2 regions of the Nostocoides veronense genome follow, and region 1 is predicted to be linked to the other one. Evidence: riboswitches for the same ligand, from Rfam matches in the RefSeq annotation. Region 1 holds a riboswitch; the other holds the start of a gene.
What was found. A riboswitch is a leader RNA that binds a small molecule or an ion and turns the genes downstream of it on or off. The one in region 1 is predicted to bind cyclic di-AMP.
Positions count from the first base shown of each region.

Region 2: another riboswitch for cyclic di-AMP. It lies ahead of ABD225_RS02215 (transglycosylase family protein); the one in region 1 lies ahead of ABD225_RS11300 (C40 family peptidase).

Region 1 covers NZ_BAAAPO010000036.1:20,027-31,853, forward strand. The annotation lists gene ABD225_RS11245 (DUF3027 domain-containing protein) at 1-646, shown strand, start outside; gene ABD225_RS11250 (DUF2530 domain-containing protein) at 667-957, opposite strand; gene ABD225_RS11255 (NCS2 family permease) at 1,050-2,546, shown strand; gene ABD225_RS11260 (MarR family winged helix-turn-helix transcriptional regulator) at 2,647-3,087, shown strand; gene ABD225_RS11265 (MFS transporter) at 3,084-4,367, shown strand; gene ABD225_RS11270 (hypothetical protein) at 4,457-4,660, opposite strand; gene serC (phosphoserine transaminase) at 4,731-5,861, opposite strand; gene ABD225_RS11280 (citrate synthase 2) at 5,949-7,052, opposite strand; gene pdxH (pyridoxamine 5'-phosphate oxidase) at 7,233-7,919, shown strand; gene ABD225_RS11290 (MFS transporter) at 7,954-9,192, shown strand; gene ABD225_RS11295 (iron-dependent transcriptional repressor DtxR) at 9,189-9,899, shown strand; cyclic di-AMP (ydaO/yuaA leader) riboswitch at 10,062-10,216, shown strand; gene ABD225_RS11300 (C40 family peptidase) at 10,218-10,958, shown strand; gene ABD225_RS11305 (O-acetyl-ADP-ribose deacetylase) at 11,038-11,574, opposite strand; gene ABD225_RS11310 (PH domain-containing protein) at 11,593-11,827, shown strand, end outside.
Region 2 covers NZ_BAAAPO010000006.1:223,893-235,719, reverse strand. The annotation lists gene ABD225_RS02225 (hypothetical protein) at 1-1,698, shown strand, start outside; gene ABD225_RS02220 (S53 family peptidase) at 1,724-2,932, shown strand; cyclic di-AMP (ydaO/yuaA leader) riboswitch at 3,135-3,288, shown strand; gene ABD225_RS02215 (transglycosylase family protein) at 3,297-4,007, shown strand; tRNA gene ABD225_RS02210 (tRNA-Thr) at 4,127-4,199, opposite strand; gene ABD225_RS02205 (DNA-directed RNA polymerase subunit beta') at 4,462-8,349, opposite strand; gene rpoB (DNA-directed RNA polymerase subunit beta) at 8,484-11,827, opposite strand, start outside.

The sequences.
Region 1 (11,827 bases):
CCTCGGCGCCACGATGGTGGCCGAACGCCTTGCGCTGCACTCGTTCGCCTGCACCGCCTCGGCATATCCCGGCTGGGTCTGGACGGTTTCGCTCGCCCGCGCGCCGCGCAGCAAGACGGTGACGGTCTGTGAGACCGCGCTGCTGCCGGGTGCCGACGCGCTGCAGGCTCCGGCGTGGCTGCCCTATGCCGATCGGCTCGCCCCCGGCGATGTCGGCCCGGGCGATGTGACGCCCTATGTCGAGGACGATCCGCTGCTGGTCGCGGGCTTCGAGGCGACGGGCGATGAGGATGTCGACGCGACCGCGCTGTGGGAACTCGGCCTCGGCCGTGCCCGCGTCCTGTCCTCGCAGGGGCGGGCTGAGGCCGCGCAGCGGTGGTATGACGGGGACCACGGTCCCGGCGCCGCCGTGGCGGTGAAGGCGCCCGCTCCGTGCGCGAGTTGCGGCTTCTTCGTGCCGATCACGGGCGCGCTGCGCTCGGTCTTCGGCCTGTGCGCCAACGAGTGGTCGCCCTCGGACGGCACGGTGGTCAGCATCGACCACGGCTGCGGGGCGCACAGCGAGGTCGATATCGATCGCCGCGACGCCGAACGCGTGCCCGAACCGATCGTCGACGACTTCACGGTCGAGTCCGTTCGCCTCTGACGGGTGTCCGGGGGCGCCGCTTAGTAGTGGCTCTGCGGGTCTGCGGCCTGGGGCACCGGATGGGCGTCGGCGGCATTCCCGCGGCCGCGACGGACATACAAATAGCCGATGAGGCCGAGCCCGATCCCCGCGACGCAGGCCCACGGCCACCAGTGGCGGTCCCCGCGGTGCAGCGCGGGGATGATCAAGGTGAGCACCAGCGCCACCGCCCAGACGCCCATCCCGGCCAGCACGATGCGATCCATCCGGAAGTTCACCGGCTCGGGCGCGCGCGGCGCGGGGATGCCATTGTCGCGGCGCAGGGTGCTCACGGCGTCGAGCCTAACCCGTCTGCGCTGGGCGGCATACGGACCGGGCCGCGCCGTGTTCTGGCCGGTCGTCGCGGTGTCCTAGGGTTTGCGCCATGGCGAATAGCGCGCGGGCGACGGCCCGTCAAACCCCCCAACCGCCCGCCGGCGGACTCGACGGATTCTTCTCCATCACGGCCCGCGGATCCACCATCTCGCGCGAGATCCGCGGCGGCCTCGCGACCTTCTTCACGATGGCCTACATCGTCGTGCTCAACCCGCTCATCATCGGCACCCAAGCTGACTCCACGGGTGGCTTCCTCGGCGGCGGCGCCGCGCCCAATCTGCCGATGGTTGCCGCCACGACGGCCCTGGTCGCCGGCGTCATGACGATCCTGATGGGCGTCGTCGCGAACTTCCCGCTCGCGATGGCGACGGGTCTGGGGCTGAACGCCTTCGTGACCTTCGGCGTGGCCAAGCTGCCGGAGATGACCTGGGCTGATGCGATGGGCCTGGTGGTGCTCGAGGGCATCATCATCACCATCCTCGTGCTGACCGGTTTCCGGACGGCCGTCTTCCACGCCGTGCCGGCACAACTGAAGACGGCGATCTCCGTCGGCATCGGCCTGTTCATCGCGATCATCGGCTTCGTTGATGCCGGCTTCGTGCGCAAGTCCGCCGGCGGCCCGCTCGGCGAACTTGGTGTCGGCGGCTTCCTCGCGGGCTGGCCGCTGTTGGTCTTCGTGCTCGGCCTGTTCATCACTGTCACGCTCATGGTGCGCAAGGTGCGCGGCGCCATCCTCTACGGCATCCTCAGCGCGACCCTGCTGGCGATCATCGTCGAAGCCGTCGGCAAGATCGGCAGCCAGCACAATGACAAGGGCGAACTGGTCAATCCGACCGGCTGGGGCCTGAATGTGCCGAAGCTGCCGAGTTCGGTCGCCCGCACCCCGGACTTCTCCTTGCTCGGGGATTTCAACCTGCTCGGGTCGTTCAAGGCCATCGGGGTCGTCTCCGCTGTGCTGCTGATCTTCACCCTGCTGCTCGCTGACTTCTTCGACACGATGGGCACGATGGTGGCGATCGGCGCCGAGGCGGAGCTGAACGACGAGGAAGGCACGCCTCCGCATTCCGAGCGCATTCTGTTGGTCGACTCGGTCGGGGCGATGGCTGGTGGCGCCGCGTCGGTGTCGTCCAATACTTCCTATATCGAATCGGCCTCCGGCGTCGGCGAGGGGGCGCGCACGGGCTTGGCCTCTGTGGTCACCGGGCTGCTCTTCCTCATCGCGACTTTCCTGTCCCCGCTCGTGGAGGTTGTCCCCTATGAGGCGGCGACTCCCGCGCTCGTGGTCGTCGGCTTCTTGATGATGCAGCAGGTCAAGGACATCGACTGGGACGACATCGAGATCGCGCTGCCGGCCTTTTTGACGATCATCTTGATGCCCTTCACCTATTCGATCGCGGTCGGCATCGGCGCCGGCTTCGTCGTCTATGTCCTGATCAAGATCATCAAGGGCAAGGCCGCCCAGGTGCACCCCCTGATGTGGATCACTGCGGCGCTCTTCGTGCTGTACTTCGCCATCGACCCGGTCAAGTCGGTCCTCGGCGTCTGACCCGAACATCTGCCGCAGGGCGCACCGGATCGCTCCGGTGCGCCCTTCTGCATGCTGGACAGGAATTAGTTAGCAAGACTAATGAGTTAAGCTAACCATCATGTCCGCTACTCCTCCCGCCGAGCTTGCAGAGGTCGCCGACGTCGCGGCCCGCCTGCGGCTGGCGTGTATGCGGATCGCTCGCCGCATCAAGTACGAAAACCCCGAAGCCCTTGCGCCGCATCTGTATTCAGTGCTCGTTCACATCGAGGCTGGCATCGCGACGCCAGGCGCGCTGGCCGAGGCCGAGAAGGTTGCCGCCCCGAGCATGACACGCACCGTCGCCGCGCTCGTGGAGGAGGGGTATGTCGTGCGGGCACCCGATCCTGACGACGGCCGGTGCGTCCGGCTCACCCTCACGCCGGCGGCGCTGGAGGTGTTGGCGAGCACCCGGGCGTCTCGGGATGCCTGGATGGCGCGCCGGGTCGGCGAGCTCACGGCATACGAGCAAGGCGTGCTGCGGGAGGCGACGGCGATCCTTGAGGCGCTGAACGCCACATGAGCCCCACCTTTGCCTCCCTGTCGGTGCGCAATTACCGCATCTGGTTCGCCGGCGCGCTGATCTCCAATATCGGCACCTGGATGGCGCGGGTGGCGCAGGACTGGCTGGTCCTGACCGAACTGACGGACCACTCCGCCAGCGCGCTCGGCATCGTGACCGGCCTGCAGTTCCTCCCCTTCTTGCTGTTGGCGCCGCTGGCCGGTGCCGCGGTCGATCGTCTGGCGAAGCGGTCGCTGTTGCTGGTCACGCAGAGTGCCCTGGGGTTGGTGTCGCTCGTGACGGGCCTGCTCGTCGTGGCGGGTGTCGCGCAGCTGTGGCAGGTCTATGCGCTCGCGCTACTGCAAGGAATGGCGACCGCTGTCGACAATCCGGCGCGGCAGGCCTTTGTATCCGAGATGGTGCCCGGCGAGCGGCTGGCCAATGCCGTGGCGCTCAATTCGGCATCCTTCAATGCCGGCCGCCTGATCGGGCCGGCCGTCGCGGGTCTCGTCATCGCCGCGTGGGGCACGGGAATTGCCTTGCTGCTCAACGCGATCACCTTCGTCGCCGTGCTCGGGTCGCTGATTGCTTTGGACGTCACGGCGCTCTCGCCCGCACCTCGGGTGCGCGGCCGCGGCTCGATTGTGGAGGGCTTGAGGTATGTCCGCGGCCGCCCGGATCTGCAACTCGTCATGGGCTTGGTCTTCGTGCTCGGCACCTTCGGGATGAACTTCCAGATCACGATGGCACTGATGGCAACCCAGGTGTTCGGCAAGGGGCCGACGGAGTTTGGTCTGCTCGGCTCGATCATGGCGGTCGGCTCTCTGTCTGCGGCCCTTCTCTCGGCCCGGCGCGCCAACCCGCGCCTTCGGCATTTGCTCGTGGCGCTCGTCGCGTTCACCGCCTCCGCGGCCCTCGCCGCGCTCGCGCCGACGTATCCGCTCTTCGCGCTGGCCCTCGTGCCCGTCGGCTTGGCCGCTCTGACCGCACTGACGACGGCCAATGCCATGGTGCAATTGCGGGTTGCCCCGGCGATGCGCGGGCGCGTGATGGCGCTGTATTTGGCGATCTTCATGGGCGGCACGCCCTTCGGAGCGCCCGTGATCGGCTGGATCGGCGACACCTTCGGCGCGCGCTGGACGATCGGCATCGGACCGGTCGCCCTGCTCATCGCGCTGGGGATGGTCGCCTTCTATCTCGCGCGGCACGACAATATGCGGGTGAGCTTCGCCCCGCACCAACGTCCCTACCTGCGCATCACCGCTGGCACCGAGGTCATCATGCCCGAGGCCGCCCGATGACCCCGCGCTTCCGCCGCTATGCCACCTGGTTCGTCCTGGTCGTGATGATCGCCTTCACGATCCTCGCTGCCCTGTCGTAGGCACGATTTCTAGAGGCCGATGGCGTCGGCGTCATGAGCCAGCAGGGCGGCATACAGCTGATCAGCGGGCTCGAAGGTGCCGACGAACTGCCCTCCGAGTTCCATCGTGATCAGGCCGATGGCGCGGGCAAAAGCACCGGTGGCGTGCAGCGCTGAGGCCGGTGTGGTTGCAATCTCGAGTGCCTCACCCCGGCTCCCGTACGCGTCATTCATGGACTGACGCTCGCCGCCGGGCTCGTGCTCCTCGCTGTGGCTCCGGACCGAGGGCCCGAGCCGAATCAACTCAAAGCCGGTCGAGGATGAAGTCGATCGAGCCGGTGAGGCGGGAGATGTCGTCGGGGTCGACCGCGGGGAACATCGCCACGCGCAACTGATTGCGGCCCAGCTTGCGATAGGGCTCGGTGTCGACAATTCCGTTGGTGCGCAAGACCTTGGCGATCGCTGCGGCGTCGATGGCCTCGTCGAAGTCGATCGTGCCAACGACCTGGCTGCGGGCGGCCGGGTCGGTGACGAAGGGTGTCGCCACGGGGGAGGCGTCCGCCCAGGCATACAGCCGCGAGGACGAATCGGCAGTGCGGCTGGTGGTGAACGCGAGGCCGCCGTTGTTGTTCATCCAGCGCAACTGCTCGGCCATCATCGCCAGCGTCGCGACGGCGGGGGTGTTGTAGGTCTGATCCTTGCGCGAGTTATCGATCGCGGTCGGCAGCGAATAGAAGTCAGGCACCCATCGACCGCTCGCGGTGATCTCGTCGACACGGGCCAGGGCGGCGGGGGAGAAGATCGCCAGCCACAGGCCACCATCGGAGGCGAAGCACTTCTGCGGGGCGAAGTAGTAGACATCGCTCTGGGTGATGTCGACGGGCAGGCCGCCCGCGCCGGAGGTCGCGTCGATGAGGACCAGCGCGTCATCGTCGGCGCCGTCGACACGGGTGATGTCTGCCATCACGCCGGTCGAGGTCTCGTTGTGGGGCCAGGCGTAGACATCCACGCCAGCTTCGGCATATGCCGTGCTCCGGCTCCCCGGGTCGGCTTTGACGATCGTGGGCTCGCCAAGGAAGGGGGCGCCCTTGGTCACGGAGGCGAACTTCGCGGAGAACTCGCCGAACGCCAGATGCTGCGCGCGGTCGCGGACCAGGCCGAAGGCGGCGATATCCCAAAAAGCCGTCGAGCCCCCGTTGCCCAGGACGACTTCATACCCCTCGGGCAACTGGAAGAGCTCACTCAGGCCCTCGCGGACCGCCTTGACGAGATTCTTGACCGGCGCTTGCCGGTGTGAGGTGCCGAGAACGGTCGTGCCGAGGGCGGAGAGCGCGGCGACCTGCTCCGGGCGGACCTTGGAGGGGCCGCAGCCGAACCGGCCGTCGGCCGGCAGCAGATCGTCGGGAAGTTTGAGGTCGGTGAGCGATGCAGTCACGCACTCCATACAAGCAAAGACACCCCGCCGCGCGGCGGGGTGTCCAGCATCGGGTCGCTCACACTCGCTACCCGCCGTCGAGAGAACTCAGACGAGCGGGCGGAAGCCCTTGACGTCCTCGAGCGGGCGGGGGCCGGGGCCGACATACTTCGAGCTCGGGCGGATCAGGCGGCCGGTCTTCTTCTGCTCCAGGATGTGCGCGGCCCAGCCGGCGGTGCGGGCGGAGACGAAGAGCGGAGTCATCATTTCGCCGGGGACCTCGGCGAAGTCGAGCAGCACGGCCGCCCAGTAGTCGACATTGGTCTCCATCTTGCGCTCCGGGTAGCGCTCGGCGAGCGCGGCGATGGCGGCCTTCTCGAGGGCGGCCGCGACTTCGTAGCGCGGGGCGCCGAGGCGCTTGCAGGTGTCGCGCAGGACAGCGGCACGCGGGTCGTAGGCGCGATAAACGCGGTGCCCGAAGCCCATCAGCCGCTCGCCACGGTTCAGGACGTCGGCAACATACTGCTCGGCATTGCCGGTGCGCTCGACCCCCTCGATCATGTGCTGGGCCCGGCTCGGGGCACCGCCGTGAAGCGGACCCGAGAGGGCGCCGATGGCCCCCGAAAGACACGCCGCGACATCGGCGCCGGTCGAGGCGATGACCCGCGCCGTGAAGGTGGAGGCATTCATGCCGTGCTCGGCAGCCGAGATGAAGTAGGCGTCGATCGCCTCGACGTGCTTGGGGTCGGGCTCGCCGCGCCAGCGGATCATGAAGCGCTCGACGATCGTCTTGCCCTCATCGACGCGGCGCTGCGGCACCATCGGGGACCCCTGGCCGTGCGCGGACTGCGCGATGAACGAGAGCGTCATGACGGAGGCCCGGGCGAGATTGTCACGAGCTTCGGCGGCATCGATGTCCAGCAGCGGCCGGAAACCCCACACGGGGGCGAGCTGGGCGAGCGCGGACTGGGCGTCGACGCGGATGTCTCCGGTGTGTACCGGCAGCGGGAAGGGCTCGGCGGGCGGCAGGCCCGGATCCATCTCATTGTCGACCAGCAGACCCCACACCTGGCCGAAGCTGACACGACCGACGAGTTCCTTGATGTCGACGCCGCGATAACGCAGCGCGCCGCCTTCCTTGTCCGGCTCGGCGATCTGCGATTCGAACGCGATAACGCCTTCCAGGCCGTGCTTGACGTCGCTGTCACTCATGGAGTTGCCCCATTCCTGCCGGTGGTGTCGGTGGACACTGTCACGGATCGGTGTCGTCAGGGGTGCCCGTGTGTGGGCCCCACTGCCGACATTCGGGTGACAGCCTAAATCAGGTTGGCGCCTGGCTCGGACGGTGGTCCGTCGCGTGGGGTTGTCGGAACGAAGACATAACCTGCCGGGATGACCGAATCGCTCGCCCCGCGCACTGACTATTCCGGCGATGGCCTCGATGAGCGTGACCTAGCCGCTACGCCCTTTCGGCAGGCCGACCGATGGATTCGCGAGGCCGTCGAGCGGGCGAGCACGGGAGCCGACGTGCCCGAGCCGACAGCCTTGTCGCTCGCCACGGTCGATGAGTTGGGCGTTCCGGATGTCCGCACCGTGCTCATGCGCTTCTTCGAACCGGAGGGTCTGGGCTTTGTCACCTCCTTGTCGTCGACCAAGAGCCGGCAGTTGGTCAGTAATCCGTCGGTCGCTGCCTCGCTCACCTGGCCCTCGATGTTCCGGGCGATCCGGGTGCGCGGGCGGGCTGAGCGGCTGGCGGATGAGCAGGTGTCCGCCTACTTCGCGAGCCGGCCGTGGGGGTCGCGCATCTCGGCCTGGACCTCCGATCAGTCCGCGCCGATCGGTTCGCGGGCCGACTTGGAGGCGAGGTATGCCGAGTTCGCCGCCCGCTATCCCGACACCGGTTCTCCTGCGGACGTGCCCCGCCCGCCGGGCTGGGGTGGCTGGCGCATCGTGCCGCACGAGGTCGAGTTCTGGGGCGGTCGGCGCTCGCGGCTGCACGACCGGCTGGTCTTCTCCAAGATCGCGCCGGGCACCCTGGACGATGAGCAGGCGTGGTCGGTGAGCCGCCGGCAGCCGTGACAGGCGGCCCGCCGGTGCCCAAGCGGGGGCTGAGGTGAGCGGGCCCGCGGGGGTGGGCGGTCCGCATACGACAGCGGGGGAGTTTCGCCTGCGGTCCGTCGCGATCAGCGCCTATGGACCGACAGTCCTGGAGGCGATGGGGTATGGCGCGGCGATCCCGATTGTGCCCTTGCTCGCCCGCGAGCTCGGCGCGAGCGTCGGTCAGGCGGCGCTCGTCGGCGCTCTGCTGGGTGTGGGGCAGGTGACGACCTCGCTGCCCGCGGGGGCGTTGATCAGCCGAGTCGGCGAGCGCCGGGCCATGGTTGCCGCGTCCGCAGTTGGCGCAGCGGTCGCTCTGCTCGGTGCGTGGTCGCCGCACCTGATCGTGTTGGCTGCGGCGACCCTCATCACGGGTATGACGTGGAGCGTCTTCTTGTTGGCCCGGCAGGGCTTCATGATCGACGCCGTCCCATCTCACCTGCGTGCTCGGGCCTTGTCGAGCCTCGGTGGCAGTCACCGGGTCGGGATGTTTTTGGGGCCACTGCTCGCGGTGCCGCTGATCTCTACCTTCGGCCCGCGGGTGGCCTTCATCTTCAGTGCGGTGATGTCCATCTTGGCGTTGGGACTGGTGCTCCAAGTCGAGGACCTCGGCGTGGACGAACGCCGAGCGGGGCTGGCCGACCCGGCCAGCGTCCGCGCGGTGCTGTGGGGGCATCGGCATACGCTCGCCACCCTGGGACTCGGGGTCACCGCAATCAACGGGCTGCGCGCCCTGCGGATGAGCATCGTGCCGCTGTGGGGCGACCATGTCGGACTCAGCGCGGCCCAGATCTCGCTGATCTTCGCCGTGAGTTCGCTCGTCGAGATCGGCCTGTTCTATCCGGCCGGCGCGGTCATGGACCGCCTCGGCCGGGCGTGGGTGGCGGTCCCCACGGCCGTCCTGCTCGGGCTCGGCCTGGTGCTGCTGCCGCTGACGCACGATTTCGGGCAGGTGCTGGCGGTCACCGTGCTCATGGCGGTCGGTAACGGACTCGGATCCGGCATCGTCATCACGCTCGGTGCGGACACGGCCCCCAGGATCCATCGCGCCAAGTACCTCGGCGGGTGGCGCCTGTTCGGCGATATCGGGATGTCTGGTGGCCCGTTGACGGCCGGCGGTCTCATCGCGATCGTCGGGCTCGCACCGGCAATTGTCGTGGTCGGGGCTGCCGGCATGGTGGCGTCCGGCTGGATCGGTTGGTGGGTCGCCGCCTTGGACCGCTCGCGCCGGGTCAATGAGAGGATGCCCGGGTGAGTGACCTGATCGACACCACGGAGATGTACCTCAAGACGATTTTTGAACTCGACGAAGAGGGCATCACGCCGCTGCGTGCCCGCATCGCCGAGCGTCTGGGGCATTCCGGGCCGACCGTTTCGCAGACGGTCGCTCGGATGGAGCGCGACGGTCTGGTGTCCTTGGCCGGGGACCGGCATCTGGAGTTCACCGACCACGGGCGCGTCCTCGCGACGCGGGTGATGCGCAAGCACCGGTTGGCGGAGCGCCTGCTTGTCGATGTCATCGGCCTGGAGTGGGAGTACGTCCACGACGAGGCCTGCCGCTGGGAGCATGTGATGTCCGAACGCGTCGAGCGGCGCATCCTGGACATGCTCGGCGGTGATTACACCTCGCCCTATGGCAATCCCATTCCGGGTCTCGACGAACTTCTCGGCGAGGGTGCCACGTCCGAGAGTTTCCGCGCCGGCCTGGTGACCCTGTCCGATATCGCCAGCGACGATCCGTGCCGGGTGGTGGTGCGCCGCATCGGTGAACCGGTTCAGGTCGATCACGAGGCCCTTCAGTTGCTCACCGAGAGCGGTGTGGTGCCGGGTCGCAAGGCCGATGTCCACCGGGCGGACGGTCGAGTCATTGCGGTGGGGGCGGGCCGGCCCCTCACCGATGGCGTCTCATTGCCGCCCGAGATCGCCGATCACGTCTTCGTCGCGGCGGGTGTCACTCCCTGACGATTCCGCTGGTCGGCCAGGCGATGTCGCCCATTCGTCGCCCCGCCGTGACCCGAATGTGACATTTTCGGGGAACTTCGCTACCGTCGTGCGGGTGTCCACGCCTTACGTGGACACCGGCAGCCTGGGTCGCCGAGTCCTACCCCCGGGCGACGCTGGACCACTCGCACACCGCTTGGTAGGAGCGGGGGACCCACTTGTGGGCGCGACCTTGGCGTCGCGTCCTTGGGGTGAAGCCGGAGCCTAGGAGCGACGGCCGGGCAGCAGACTCTCGCCCGAACCCGACAGCTCACCTCGTAGGCGTCGAGAGGTCACTTCGTGTCTTTGTCGTCTTCGCGCGCTGCTGCTCGCCGCCCCGAATCTCTTGTGCGCACCGGCGCCGTGCTGGCCGCCGCCGGTGGCTTGGTCACCGCTTTCGGTCTCCCGGTCGCCCAGGCCGCGCCCATCGCGCCGGTCGTGACCGTGCCCGCCGCCAAGACGGCGACGGCCCCCACTCTGACCGCCCCGGCTGCCGTCGGTCCCGTCAAGGCCTCCTATGGCGTCATAGGCGTCAAGGCCGTTGCCAAGCCGAAGCCCAAGCCCAAGCCGGTCGTCGTCGCGACCACCGCGACGGATCTGGTTGCCTCGCGCACCGCTCAGGCGCCGGCCAGCCGGTCCACCACGCGCGCCTCGGTGCCGGCAGCCACCACCCCCGCGCCAACGCCCGCCCCGCAGCCGTCCATCCCGGCGCACGGCGGTGTCCTGGCGATCGCCGCCGCGCTCTCCGGCATCCCCTATGTGTATGGCGGCTCGACCCCGGCCGGCTTCGACTGCTCGGGCTTCACGATGTACATCTTCGCCAAGGTCGGCATCTCGCTGCCGCGCACCGCAGCCGCCCAGCAGGCCGCTGCCACCCCGGTCAGCAACCCCCAGCCGGGTGACCTGGTCTTCTTCGGCTACCCCGCCTACCACGTGGGCATCTACGCCGGCAACGGCATGATGTATGACAGCCCCCGCACCGGCCTGTCCTCCGGCCTGCGAGCGATTTGGTCCTCCAGCGCCACCTACGGTCGCCCCTGAGGTATTCGCTTACACGAAACGCCGGGCCAGCCCATGGGTGGCCCGGCGTTTTGCTGTCCCCGCTGCGAGCCTGGTCGGATTAGCGCCCCAGGTGGGTGAGCTTGGCCTGCGACCAGATCGCGGCCGCGTCCTTGCTGAAGAGCACAAAACGGATCCGATCGATCCCGCCGCGTTCGCGTTGCTCGGCCAGCGCCGCCCGGATCGCCAGGTCGGCGACGGTTTCGTGGTCCCAGCCATAGACCCCAGCGCCGATGGCGGGGATCGCGATGCTGCGGGCTGACAGGCTGCGGGCCAGGTGCAGACTATTGCTGAAACAGCGGGCAAGATCCTGCGGATCTGTCTGTCCCGCATGGCGATTCGGGCCAACCGTATGGACGATCCACTTCACCTTCTTGATCTCATAGGCGCCGGTGGCGATGGCGTCGCCCGGCGGCAGCCCGTCGGGCAATGTCGAGGACCGCAGGTCTCGGCACTCCGCGAGCAGTTCCGGTCCGGCCGCGCGGTGAATCGCACCATCTACGCCGCCTCCGCCGAGTAGCGAGGAATTGGCGGCATTGACGATGACATCGACCTTCTCCCGGGTGATGTCGCCTTCGACGATCTCGATCTTGCCCATGGCCCCACCGTATGCCGCATGGCAGGCTGGGCGCCGACAGCGCTCCCGGGCTTCGTGCCCCGGGGCGGGCGGACGACATACGAGGAGGTCGGCTCGGTGGCCGAGGAGATCTACTACGACAAGAAGGACCAACTCCAGGTGGTCCAGAACTCGTTGCTGCCGGACGAGACCGTCTTCGCGGTCTATGACGGCAAAGATGTTGGCACTGGCTTCATCGGCCTGACGGACCGTCGAGTCATCTTGCAGGACAACA
Region 2 (11,827 bases), on a different contig from region 1:
TCCAGCAGCGCGGCACTGGGCAAGGCACTCGCGGGCAGCACGGCGTGGCACCTCTTCGCCCATGTGACCAGGGTGCAGGTGCCCGCGAAGCCCACGGCGAACCCGAGCTGGCCAATGGTCACCTTGACCATCAAGGTCCTCGACCGCCACGGCAACCCGACCGACGCCTTCGTCGGCTATTACAACGTCAACGATCCGAATCGGGGCGTGGGAGCGACGCCAACATTCCACGGCACGGCCAAGGTCAGCGTCGCGGCCGGTACCTACCAGCTGATCACCTCCGTGGACGGCGGCGACGGCTCCTTTGTCATGGGCACAACGCCGGAGACCTCGATCACCGGACCCCGCGAGATCGTCTTCGATGCCCGCAAGGCCACCGCGACGATGCGCGCCAGCGTCGACCGGCCCATGACGCCGCTCATGGCCGACACCACCCTGCTGCGCAGTGTCGGATCCCCGGACAGCGGCTTCGCCACCTTCTTCTGGAGCGTCGGAGGCGACGCCTCGACGGTCGTCCGCCTCACTCCCACCGTGGGATCCCTGCACGGCGATCAGCTGCTCTCGCGCAATGTCGTCGGGGTCAATCCGGACTCGGTCAAGAGGAACTACCGGGTGCTGACGGCCAATGCCATCGTGGGCCGGATCCCCAATGGCGTGATCGTGCGCCGCAACGACCGGACCAATATGACCACCTTCCAGAACCGCTTCGTGGGGGTCAAGGATTATTCCTCCGCCATGTTCGCCCGGACCATCTACACGGGGAACTTCGGTTCCGGGGTGGGCTTACCTCCGGGTGGCTCCACCTTGACCGAGTACGTCTCCGCAGGCGCCGGCATCAGTTCCGAGGCCGAGCTGAACCAGTACTTCAGCTTCGATCCGGTGTTCACGCTCAAAGGTCTCTTCAACTCATCCACGAGCGCGCCCCGCCCGGGCACCGTGACCTCCGATGTCTGGGGCCAAGCGCCCCTGCACCAGCGCTTCACTCCGGTCACCCCGCAGACCCTGCTCAAGATCTGCCCTGCCTGCCTCGGCGCCGATGGGTCGTATCGGGGTTTCAATGTCCAGGCACCCCCGCTGAGCGACCGCCAGCACGGCGGAGGCATCGACTTTGTGGACCCGGACAACTTCGGATCGGTGACGATCAAGGCCGATAACACCGTTCTGTATGACGGTCCCGGCCAGTTGACCGGCGGCAGCGAGCTCCCCTCGCGCGCCAACCCCAAGGTCATCTCCATGTCTGCCTCGGCCACTCGCTCGGGATATCCGTTCCCGCGGACGACGAAGATGACCACCGCCGTGTCGACCAAGGTCTCGGCCGGCTTCCCCGCTCCGAAGGACTGGCTGTGCAATGGCACGACCTGCACCGTCCTGCCGTATCTCGGTCTCGACTACACCGCGACCGGACTGGACTCCCTCAACGCCCTCCCCTCCGGGAAGCGAGCCATCTCGCTCGACATCAGCCAGGTCGGCCGGGCCACCGCCCAGGGCATCACGTCGGTCAAGGCGTGGGTGTCGTATGACGGCCGCACCTGGACCGCTGCCCCCGTCGCGGGCTCGGGTGCCGCGCGCACCATCAACCTGACGATCCCTAAGGCCGCCCCCGGCAAGAACACCATCGGGCTGAAGGTGTCGGTCACCGACGCCGCCGGCTCCACCCTGACCGAGCAGATCGACGGCGCCTTCGGCATCGCCGGCTGACCCTTTCGAAAGGACACGAATCATCATGGGTATCAATCCATTTCGCCGGGGCAAGTCGGCACGCAGGGGTATGACCGTGCTCGCCGCCGCGACCCTCGGCATGAGCATGATCCCGGCCATCTCCATGGCCGCCCCGGACGCCAAGCCGGCGGGCAAACCGTGCTCGTCAGAGAGCCGCGAGGCCTACGCACGCTGCATGAGCGTCTTCCGCCAAGAGAATGGCGGGCGCACCACGGCCAAGGGCATGCCCGCCGGCTATGGCGCGGCCGACCTGCGATCCGCATACAAGATCCCCGCCGCCGGCGGCGCGAGCACGACCGTGGCGATCGTCATCGCCTTCGATGTGCCCAATGCCGAGAAGGACCTCGCGGTCTATCGCAAGACGATGGGCCTGCCGCCCTGCACCAGCGCGAACGGATGCTTCACCAAGCTCAACCAACGCGGCATCAAGGGTGACTACCCGATGGCGGACGGCGGCTGGGCGCTTGAGGCTTCGATGGACCTCGACATGGTGTCGGCGGCCTGCCCGAGCTGCAAGATCATGCTCGTCGAGGCCGACGACAACTACATGGACAGCCTCGCCGAAGCCACCCGCACCGCCACCCGTAAGGGCGCAACTGTCATCTCGCATAGTTATGGCGGCGACGAGTCCGGATACATCTGGCAGATCCGAGACGCCTACGAAAAGACGGGCACCATCTCCGTCGCCTCCAGCGGCGACTGGGGTTTCACGGCTGCCTCCGCGCCCGCGGTCTTCCGCAAGGTGCTCGCCGTCGGCGGCACGACCCTGACCCGCAAGCCGGGCAGCGCGCGCGGCTGGGACGAGGACGTCTGGGGCGGCGCCGGCAGCGCCTGCTCGGCCTATATCGCCAAGAGCCCGTGGCAGAAGGACACGCACTGCTCGATGCGCACCGTCTCCGATGTCTCCGCGGTTGCTGACCCGCAAACCGGCGTCGCGGTCTATGACACCTACGAGAACCCTTTCGGCCTCGAGCCGGGCTGGGTCGTCGGTGGCGGCACCAGCGCCTCCGCGCCGTATGTCGCGGGCCTCATCGGGCGGGCGGGGAACTCCACGACCTTCACCTCGAAGACGCCCTACACCACGCGTGGGTCCTTCTTCGATGTGGTCGGCGGAGCCAATGGCATCTGCGGCGGCGACTACCTCTGCAACGGCCTGAAGGGCTATGACGCGCCGACCGGCGTGGGCTCGCCGAACGGACTCGGGGGTCTGTGACCTGATCCGATAACCCACCGGGCGGGCCGGCGATCGCGACGATCGCCGGCCCGCTTGCGCTCCCACACGGCATACCAAGCAAGCACATGGCGATTGCACAGGCGCCGGGCCATCCCCTACCGTGTCCGAGGCGTTCGCGCCACGACAACTGGATAGCTCACCTCCATTCGGTCTGATCGCGCGCCTAACCATCCAGCGATCAACACCTCTTGCGGCCACCCGGGCCGCCCGGATGGCTGGGGGAACCACATGTGGCCGCGCAGCGATGCCGGCCTTGGGGTGAAGCCGCCTGTGCGGCAGGGAACCTGACCTCCCTAACCCGACAGCTCACCTCAGCGGCGCCTGTCAGGAAAGGAATCCCCCCATGGCTCGCGCCATTTCGTATGCCGGGCGTCACCGCGCCCCGGCCCGCTCCCTCCGCACCCGTATGACGGTTCCCGCCCTCGCGACGGCGGCCGCCGGTGGCGTCCTCGTGGCCCCCACCATTGCCCACGCCGACACGGTGTGGGACAAGGTCGCCGCCTGTGAGTCCAGCGGCAACTGGGCGATCAACACCGGCAATGGGTACTACGGCGGGCTGCAGTTCTCCGCCCCCACCTGGACTGGCTTCGGCGGCGGGCAGTATGCCGCCTACGCCCACCAGGCCACCAAGGCCGAGCAGATCGACACCGCGCAGGAAGTGCTCAAGGTGCAAGGCCCCGGCGCCTGGCCGGTGTGCTCGGTCCGCGCCGGCCTAACGAAGGAGAACGGCCTGGCCGTCGACCCGTGGGCCGGCACCGGTGGCACCGGTGGCACCGGTGGCACGGGCACGACGTCCGGGGACCTCGTCGTCGACGGCGTGCTTGGCCCGAAAACCTATGGCGCCATGCAGAAGTGGCTCGCCCGCCCCGTCGACGGCTCGCTGTCGACGACGGACAAGAAGGCCCTGCAGACCAAGCTCAAGGTCGCCGCCGACGGCCAGGTCGGACCGATCACGATCAAGGCCCTCCAGCGCCTCGTCGGCGCCACCCCCGATGGCGTCTGGGGCAGCGGCACCACCAAGGCCCTCCAGGCCTACCTCAACAAGGTGCTGTAACACTCTGCTCGTCTCCTCAGCGCTCGGCGGGAGGGCTCGACGATCGAGCGAGACGGCGCAGCGCAGCGCAGCAAGCTGGGCCGCCGAGCGCTGAGGAGACGAAGCCAAAAACACAGGAGAGCCGCCTGCCGGGATCGAACCGGCGACCTGCCGCTTACAAGGCGGCTGCTCTACCATCTGAGCTAAGGCGGCACCGGCGCTCGGGCGCCGACGGACCACCATACCCTGGCCCGCGAGCACCACCGTTCCCGGCCGAGGTGGCCCGCCCACGAGCACCCGCCGAACCCTGCACAGGTTAGGTGACTGTGAACAGGTTGCACCCTGTCCACAGTCACCTAATTGGTGTTAGCACAGGTTACGAAGCCCCCAGCCCGAGCCCGCAGCGCGAGACGCCAGGCCTAGAACGACACAACGCCGTCCCGCGAGGCGGGACGGCGTTGCGTGTCGACAGCTATCAGTAGTTGTCGAGGCCGAGTTCGGCGTCGTCGAGGCGGATGGCCTCGCCGGTGCCCGACCCGAAGACGGGGTAGGCATACTCGTCGTAGTTCGGCAGGGCGTACATCGCGGCGCGGGCCTCGGGGGTCGGCTCGACCTTGATGTTGCGGTAGCGGGTCAGGCCGGTCCCGGCGGGGATCAGCTTGCCGAGGATGACATTTTCCTTCAGGCCCAGCAGCGGATCGGACTTGGCTTCCATCGCGGCCTCGGTGAGGACGCGCGTGGTCTCCTGGAAGGAGGCCGCTGAGAGCCAGCTGTCCGTGGCCAGCGAAGCCTTGGTGATGCCCATGAGCTCCGGACGACCCGAGGCGGGGCGACCGCCTTCGGAGACCACCCGGCGGTTCTCCTCCTCGAAGCGACCGCGCTCGGCGAGCATGCCCGGCAGCAGATCGGCGTCGCCCGACTCGATGATCGTGATCCGGCGCAGCATCTGCCGCACGATGACCTCGATGTGCTTGTCGTGGATGGCGACACCCTGCTGGCGGTAGACCGCCTGCACCTCGTCGACCAGGTGCATCTGCACCTGGCGCGGGCCGAGGATGCGCAGCACCTGCTTGGGGTCGATCGCGCCCTGGACCAGCTTGGTGCCGACCGTGACGTGATCGCCGTCCGCGATCAGCAGGCGCGCGCGCTTGCTGACGGGGTAGGCGTGCTGCTCGCTGCCGTCGTCCGGGGTGAGCAGAATCCGACGCATCTTGTCGGTGTCCTCGATCTCGACGCGGCCGGTGGCCTCGGCGATCGGGGCGACACCCTTGGGGGTGCGCGCCTCGAAGAGTTCAACGACACGCGGCAGACCCTGCGTGATGTCGTCACCGGCCACACCACCGGTGTGGAAGGTCCGCATCGTCAGCTGGGTGCCGGGCTCACCGATGGACTGGGCGGCGATGATACCGACCGCCTCACCGATGTCGACCAGCTTGCCGGTGGCCAGCGAACGGCCATAGCACTTGGCGCAGGTGCCGACGCGGGACTCACAGGTCAGGACCGAGCGGACCTTGACCTGGTCGACACCGGCGGCGAAGAGCGCACCGATCACGACATCCCCGAGGTCGATGCCGGCCTCGGCCAGTACATCGCCCTCGGCGCTAACCGACTCGGCCAGCGTGCGGGCATACACCGAGGTCTCGACGCCATCGTGCACGAGGCGCGAGCCCGTCTCGCTCACCGTGGCGATCGGCATGGTCAAGCCACGCTCGGTGCCACAGTCGTCCTCGCGGATGATGACGTCCTGGGAGACGTCGACGAGACGACGGGTGAGGTATCCGGAGTCGGCGGTCCGCAGCGCGGTGTCGGCCAGACCCTTACGGGCACCGTGGGTGGAGATGAAGAACTCCAGCACCGAGAGACCCTCACGGAAGTTCGTGCGGATCGGGCGCGGGATGATCTCGCCCTTCGGGTTGGCCATCAGGCCACGCATACCGGCGATCTGACGCAGCTGGAACCAGTTGCCTCGGGCGCCGGAGTTGACCATCCGGTAGATCGGGTTGTCCTTGGGGAAGTTGTCCTCCATGGCCTTGGAGACCTCATTGGTCGCCTTGGTCCAGATCTCGATGAGCTCCTGACGGCGCTCGTCGTCGGTGATCAGACCGCGCTCGAACTGAGTCTGAACCTTGGTCGCCTTGGTTTCGTAGCCCGCAAGGATTTCGCCCTTGGACTCCGGCGTGACGACATCGGAGACGGCCACCGTGGTGCCCGAGCGGGTCGCCCAGTGGTAGCCGGCTTCCTTCAGCGCATCGAGGGAGGCCGCGACCTGCACCTTGCTGTACCGCTCGGCGAGGTCGTTGACGATCGTCGAGAGCCGCTTCTTGTCGACCGGCTCGTTGACGAAGGGGTAGTCCATCGGCAGCGCGACATTGAACAGCGCACGACCCAGCGTGGTCTCGACAACCATCGAGGAGACCAGGCCGTCCTCAGCCTTCTCGACGCCCTCCGGCAGGTCCGAGCCGACCGAGGGGACGATGTCCTTGAGGCGGATCTTGACCATCGAGCCGAGCTCGATCTCGCCGGCGTCAAAAGCCATCCGGGCCTCGGCCGGCGTCGAGAAAACGCGACCGGCGCCCTTGCCGTCCACAACCTCGGAGGTCAGGTGGTAGAGCCCGATGATCATGTCCTGGGTGGGCATGGTCACCGGACGACCATCGGCCGGCTTGAGGATGTTGTTCGAGGAGAGCATGAGTATGCGGGCCTCGGCCTGCGCCTCCGCGGACAGCGGCAGGTGCACGGCCATCTGGTCACCATCGAAGTCCGCGTTGAAGGCGGTGCAGACGAGCGGGTGAATCTGGATGGCCTTGCCCTCGACCAGCTGCGGCTCGAAAGCCTGGATGCCGAGGCGGTGCAGGGTGGGCGCGCGGTTGAGCAGCACGGGGTGTTCGGTGATGACCTCTTCGAGGACATCCCACACAACCGAGCGCTGACGCTCGACCATCCGCTTGGCCGACTTGATGTTCTGCGCGTGGTCGAGGTCGACCAGACGCTTCATCACGAACGGCTTGAACAGCTCCAGGGCCATCTGCTTGGGCAGACCGCACTGGTGCAGCTTCAGCTGCGGGCCGACGACGATGACCGAACGGCCGGAGTAGTCGACGCGCTTGCCGAGCAGGTTCTGTCGGAACCGGCCCTGCTTGCCCTTGAGCATGTCGGACAGCGACTTCAGCGGACGGTTGCCGGGGCCTGTGACCGGGCGGCCACGACGGCCGTTATCGAACAACGAGTCGACGGCCTCCTGCAGCATCCGCTTCTCGTTGTTGACGATGATCTCGGGGGCGCCGAGGTCGAGCAGTCGCTTCAACCGGTTGTTGCGGTTGATGACGCGACGGTAGAGGTCGTTCAGGTCGGAGGTCGCGAAACGGCCACCATCGAGCTGCACCATCGGGCGCAGGTCCGGCGGGATGACCGGGACCGCGTCCAGCACCATGCCGGCCGGGTTGTTGTCCGTGGTCATGAACGCGGAGACGACCTTTAGGCGCTTCAGGGCGCGGGTCTTCTTCTGGCCCTTGCCGGTCGCGATGATCTCGCGCAGCAACTCCGCCTCGGCGTCGAGGTCGAAGGTCTCGAGGCGCTTCTGGATCGCCGCGGCGCCCATACCGCCCTCGAAGTAGAGACCGAAGCGGTCCCGCATCTCGCGGTAGAGGACCTCGTCACCCTCCAGGTCCTGGACCTTGAGGTTCTTGAAGCGGTCCCAGACCTGGTCGAGGCGGTCGACCTGGCCGTCGGCGCGCCGACGGATCTGCGACATCTCGCGCTCGGCGCCATCGCGCAGCTTGCGCTTGACGTCGGCCTTCGCGCCCTCTTCCTCGAGCTGGGCCAGGTCGGCCTCGAGCTTCGTGGCGCGGGCGTTGATCTCGCTGTCGCGGCGGTTCTCGATTTCCTTCTTCTCGACCTCGATCTGCGCCTCCAGGGAGGGCAGGTCGGCGTGGCGCTGGTCCACATCGACGCTGGTGATCATGTAGGCCGCGAAGTAGATGACCTTTTCCAGGTCCTTCGGGGCCAGGTCGAGCAGGTAGCCCAGACGCGAGGGCACACCCTTGAAGTACCAAATGTGGGTGACCGGCGCGGCCAACTCGATGTGACCCATCCGCTCGCGGCGCACGGCCGCGCGGGTCACCTCGACGCCACAGCGCTCACAGATGATGCCCTTGAAGCGGACCCGCTTGTACTTGCCACAGGAGCACTCCCAGTCCCGCGTGGGACCGAAGATGCGCTCGCAGAAGAGACCGTCCTTCTCAGGCTTGAGGGTGCGGTAGTTGATCGTCTCCGGCTTCTTGACCTCGCCGTGGCTCCACTCGCGGATGGACTCCGCGGTGGCCAGGCCGATCCGAATCTGGTCGAAGTTGTTGACATCCAGCACTGCGTGCTTCCGTTCTTTCGTATGCCGTGAAAGTCAGCTGTTCGTGGGCCGCGCAAGGCGGCCGAGGCGAGCTCGCGCTCGGGGCCGGCGTATGCCGTGGGCCACCGGGAGAACCGGGGCCCACGGCATACGGCCTAGACCTCCTCGACGGAGGACGGCTCGCGGCGCGAGAGGTCGATGCCGAGTTCCTGCGCGGCGGCGAAGACGTCATCTTCGGTGTCGCGCAACTCGATCGAGCTGCCGTCCTGGGAGAGCACCTCGACGTCGAGGCAGAGGCTCTGCATCTCCTTGATGAGCACCTTGAAGGACTCGGGGATGCCGGGCTCGGGGATGTTCTCGCCCTTGACGATCGCTTCGTAGACCTTCACGCGGCCGTTGACGTCATCGGACTTGATGGTCAGCAACTCCTGCAGGGCGTAGGACGCGCCATACGCCTCCAGGGCCCAGACCTCCATCTCACCGAAGCGCTGGCCACCGAACTGGGCCTTACCGCCGAGCGGCTGCTGGGTGATCATGGAGTAGGGACCCGTGCTGCGCGCGTGGATCTTGTCGTCCACGAGGTGGTGCAGCTTCAGGATGTACATGTAGCCCACGGACACCGGCTCGGGGTACGGCTCGCCGGAGCGGCCGTCGAAGAGCCGCGCCTTGCCACCCTCGCCGACCAGGCGCTGGCCGTCGCGGGTGGGCAGGGTGGACTGCAGCAGACCGAAGATCTCCTCCTCGCGGGCACCATCGAAGACGGGGCTCGCGACGCGCGTGCCGGGGGCCGCCTCGTGCGCGTCGGCCGCGATGCCGCTGGCCCACTCCGCACCCTCCGGGACCTGCCAGCCGCGGCTGGCAGCCCAGCCGAGGTGCAACTCCAGGACCTGACCGATATTCATACGGCCGGGGACACCGAGCGGGTTGAGCACGACATCGACGGGCGTGCCGTCCTCAAGGAAGGGCATGTCCTCGACCGGGAGGATCTTGGAGATGACACCCTTGTTGCCGTGGCGGCCGGCGAGCTTGTCGCCATCGGTGATCTTGCGCTTGTTCGCGACATAGACGCGGACCAGCTGGTTGACGCCAGGGGGCAGCTCGTCGCCATCGTCCTTGTCGAAGACCTTGACGCCGATGACCGTCCCGGTCTCGCCGTGCGGGACCTTCAAGGAGGTGTCGCGGACCTCGCGGGCCTTCTCACCGAAGATCGCGCGCAGCAGGCGCTCCTCCGGGGTCAGCTCGGTCTCACCCTTGGGCGTGACCTTGCCGACGAGCAGGTCGCCATCGCGGACCTCGGCGCCGATGCGGATGATGCCGCGCTCGTCGAGGTCGGCCAGGACATCCTCGGAGACATTCGGGATGTCCCGGGTGATCTCCTCGGGGCCGAGCTTGGTGTCGCGGGCGTCGACCTCGTGCTCCTCGATGTGGATCGAGGACAGGACATCGTCCTGCACGAGGCGCTGCGACAAGATGATCGCGTCCTCGTAGTTGTGGCCTTCCCACGGCATGAACGCCACGAGCAGGTTCTTGCCGAGCGCCATCTCACCGTTGTCGGTCGCGGGACCGTCGGCGAGCAGGCCACCCTCTTCGACCCGGTCGCCCTCGGAGACGACGACCCGCTGGTTGTATGAGGTGCCCTGGTTGGAGCGCGAGAACTTCTGGATGCGGTAGGTGCGGTGGCTGCCATCGTCACCGGCGACGGTGACCAGGTCAGCGGACACCTCGGTGACCACACCGGCCTTCTCGGCCCGGACGACATCGCCGGAGTCGAGAGCGGCGCGGTATTCCATACCGGTGCCGACGAGCGGGGCCTCGCTGCGCACCAGCGGAACCGCCTGACGCTGCATATTGGCGCCCATGAGCGCACGGTTGGCGTCGTCATGCTCCAGGAAGGGGATCATCGCGGTCGCGGCCGAGACCATCTGGCGCGGCGAGACGTCCATGTAGTCCACCTCATCCGAGGGGACGTCGATGGCCTCGCCACCCTTGATGCGGACGAGGACGCGCTCCTCGGCATACGTCCCGTCGGCGTTCAGCGGGGCGTTCGCCTGGGCGATGACGTACTTGTCCTCCTCATCGGCGGACAGGTAGTGGATCTCGTCGGACACCTTGCCGGCGGACACCTTGCGGTAGGGCGTCTCGATGAAGCCGAAGGCATTGATCCGACCGTATGACGCGAGCGAACCGATCAGGCCGATGTTCGGGCCTTCCGGGGTCTCGATCGGGCACATGCGGCCGTAGTGGCTCGGGTGGACGTCACGGACCTCCATGCCGGCGCGGTCCCGGGAGAGACCACCCGGGCCGAGGGCGGACAGACGACGCTTGTGCGTCAGGCCGGCCAGCGGGTTGTTCTGGTCCATGAACTGCGACAACTGCGAGGTGCCGAAGAACTCCTTGATCGACGCCACGACCGGGCGGATGTTGATCAGGGTCTGCGGGGTGATTGCCTCGACATCCTGCGTCGTCATGCGCTCGCGCACGACGCGCTCCATCCGGGACAGGCCGGTGCGGACTTGGTTCTGGATGAGCTCGCCGACGCTGCGCAGGCGACGGTTGCCGAAGTGGTCGATGTCGTCGGTCTCAACGGCCAACTCGATCGGGGCGCCATCGCGGACACCGGCGAAGGTCTCGTCGCCATTGTGCAGCGCGACGAGGTACTTGATCGTCGCGACGATGTCTTCGAGGGTCAGGACCGAGTCGTGCAGGTCGACCTCACGGCCGAGCTTGCGGCCGATCTTGTAACGACCGACCTTGGCCAGGTCGTAACGCTTGGGGTTGAAGTAGAGGTTGTCGAGCAGGTTCTGCGCGGCCTCACGCGTGGGCGGTTCGCCCGGGCGCAACTTGCGGTAGATGTCCAGGAGGGCATCGTCCTGACCGGCGATGTGGTCCTTCTCGAGCGTCAGTTCCATCGACTCGTAGCCGGCGAACTCCTCGCGGATCTCGGCCTCGGACATGCCGAGGGCCTTGAGCAGCACGGTGACGGACTGCTTGCGCTTGCGGTCGACGCGGACGCCGATCATGTCGCGCTTGTCGATCTCGAACTCCAGCCAGGCACCGCGGCTCGGGATGACCTTGGCGGTGAAGATGTCCTTGTCGGACGTCTTGTCGGCGGTGCGCTCGAAGTAGACGCCCGGGGAGCGGACCAGCTGCGAGACAACGACGCGCTCGGTGCCATTGATGATGAAGGTGCCGCGCTCGGTCATGAGAGGGAAGTCGCCCATGAAGACGGTCTGGCTCTTGATCTCACCAGTGGTGGTGTTCATGAACTCCGCGGTGACGAACAGGGGCGCGGAGTAGGTCTGGTCGCGCTCCTTGCAGTCCTCGATGGAGTACTTGCTTTCCTCGAACCGGTGGTCGCGGAAGCTCAGGCTCATCGAGCCCGAGAAGTCCTCGATCGGGGAGATCTCCTCGAAGATCTCCTCCAGCCCGGAGCGGTCCGGCACGTCCTTGCGGCCGGCGTCGAGGGCCTGGGCGACCCGCTCCTGCCAGCGCTCGTTGC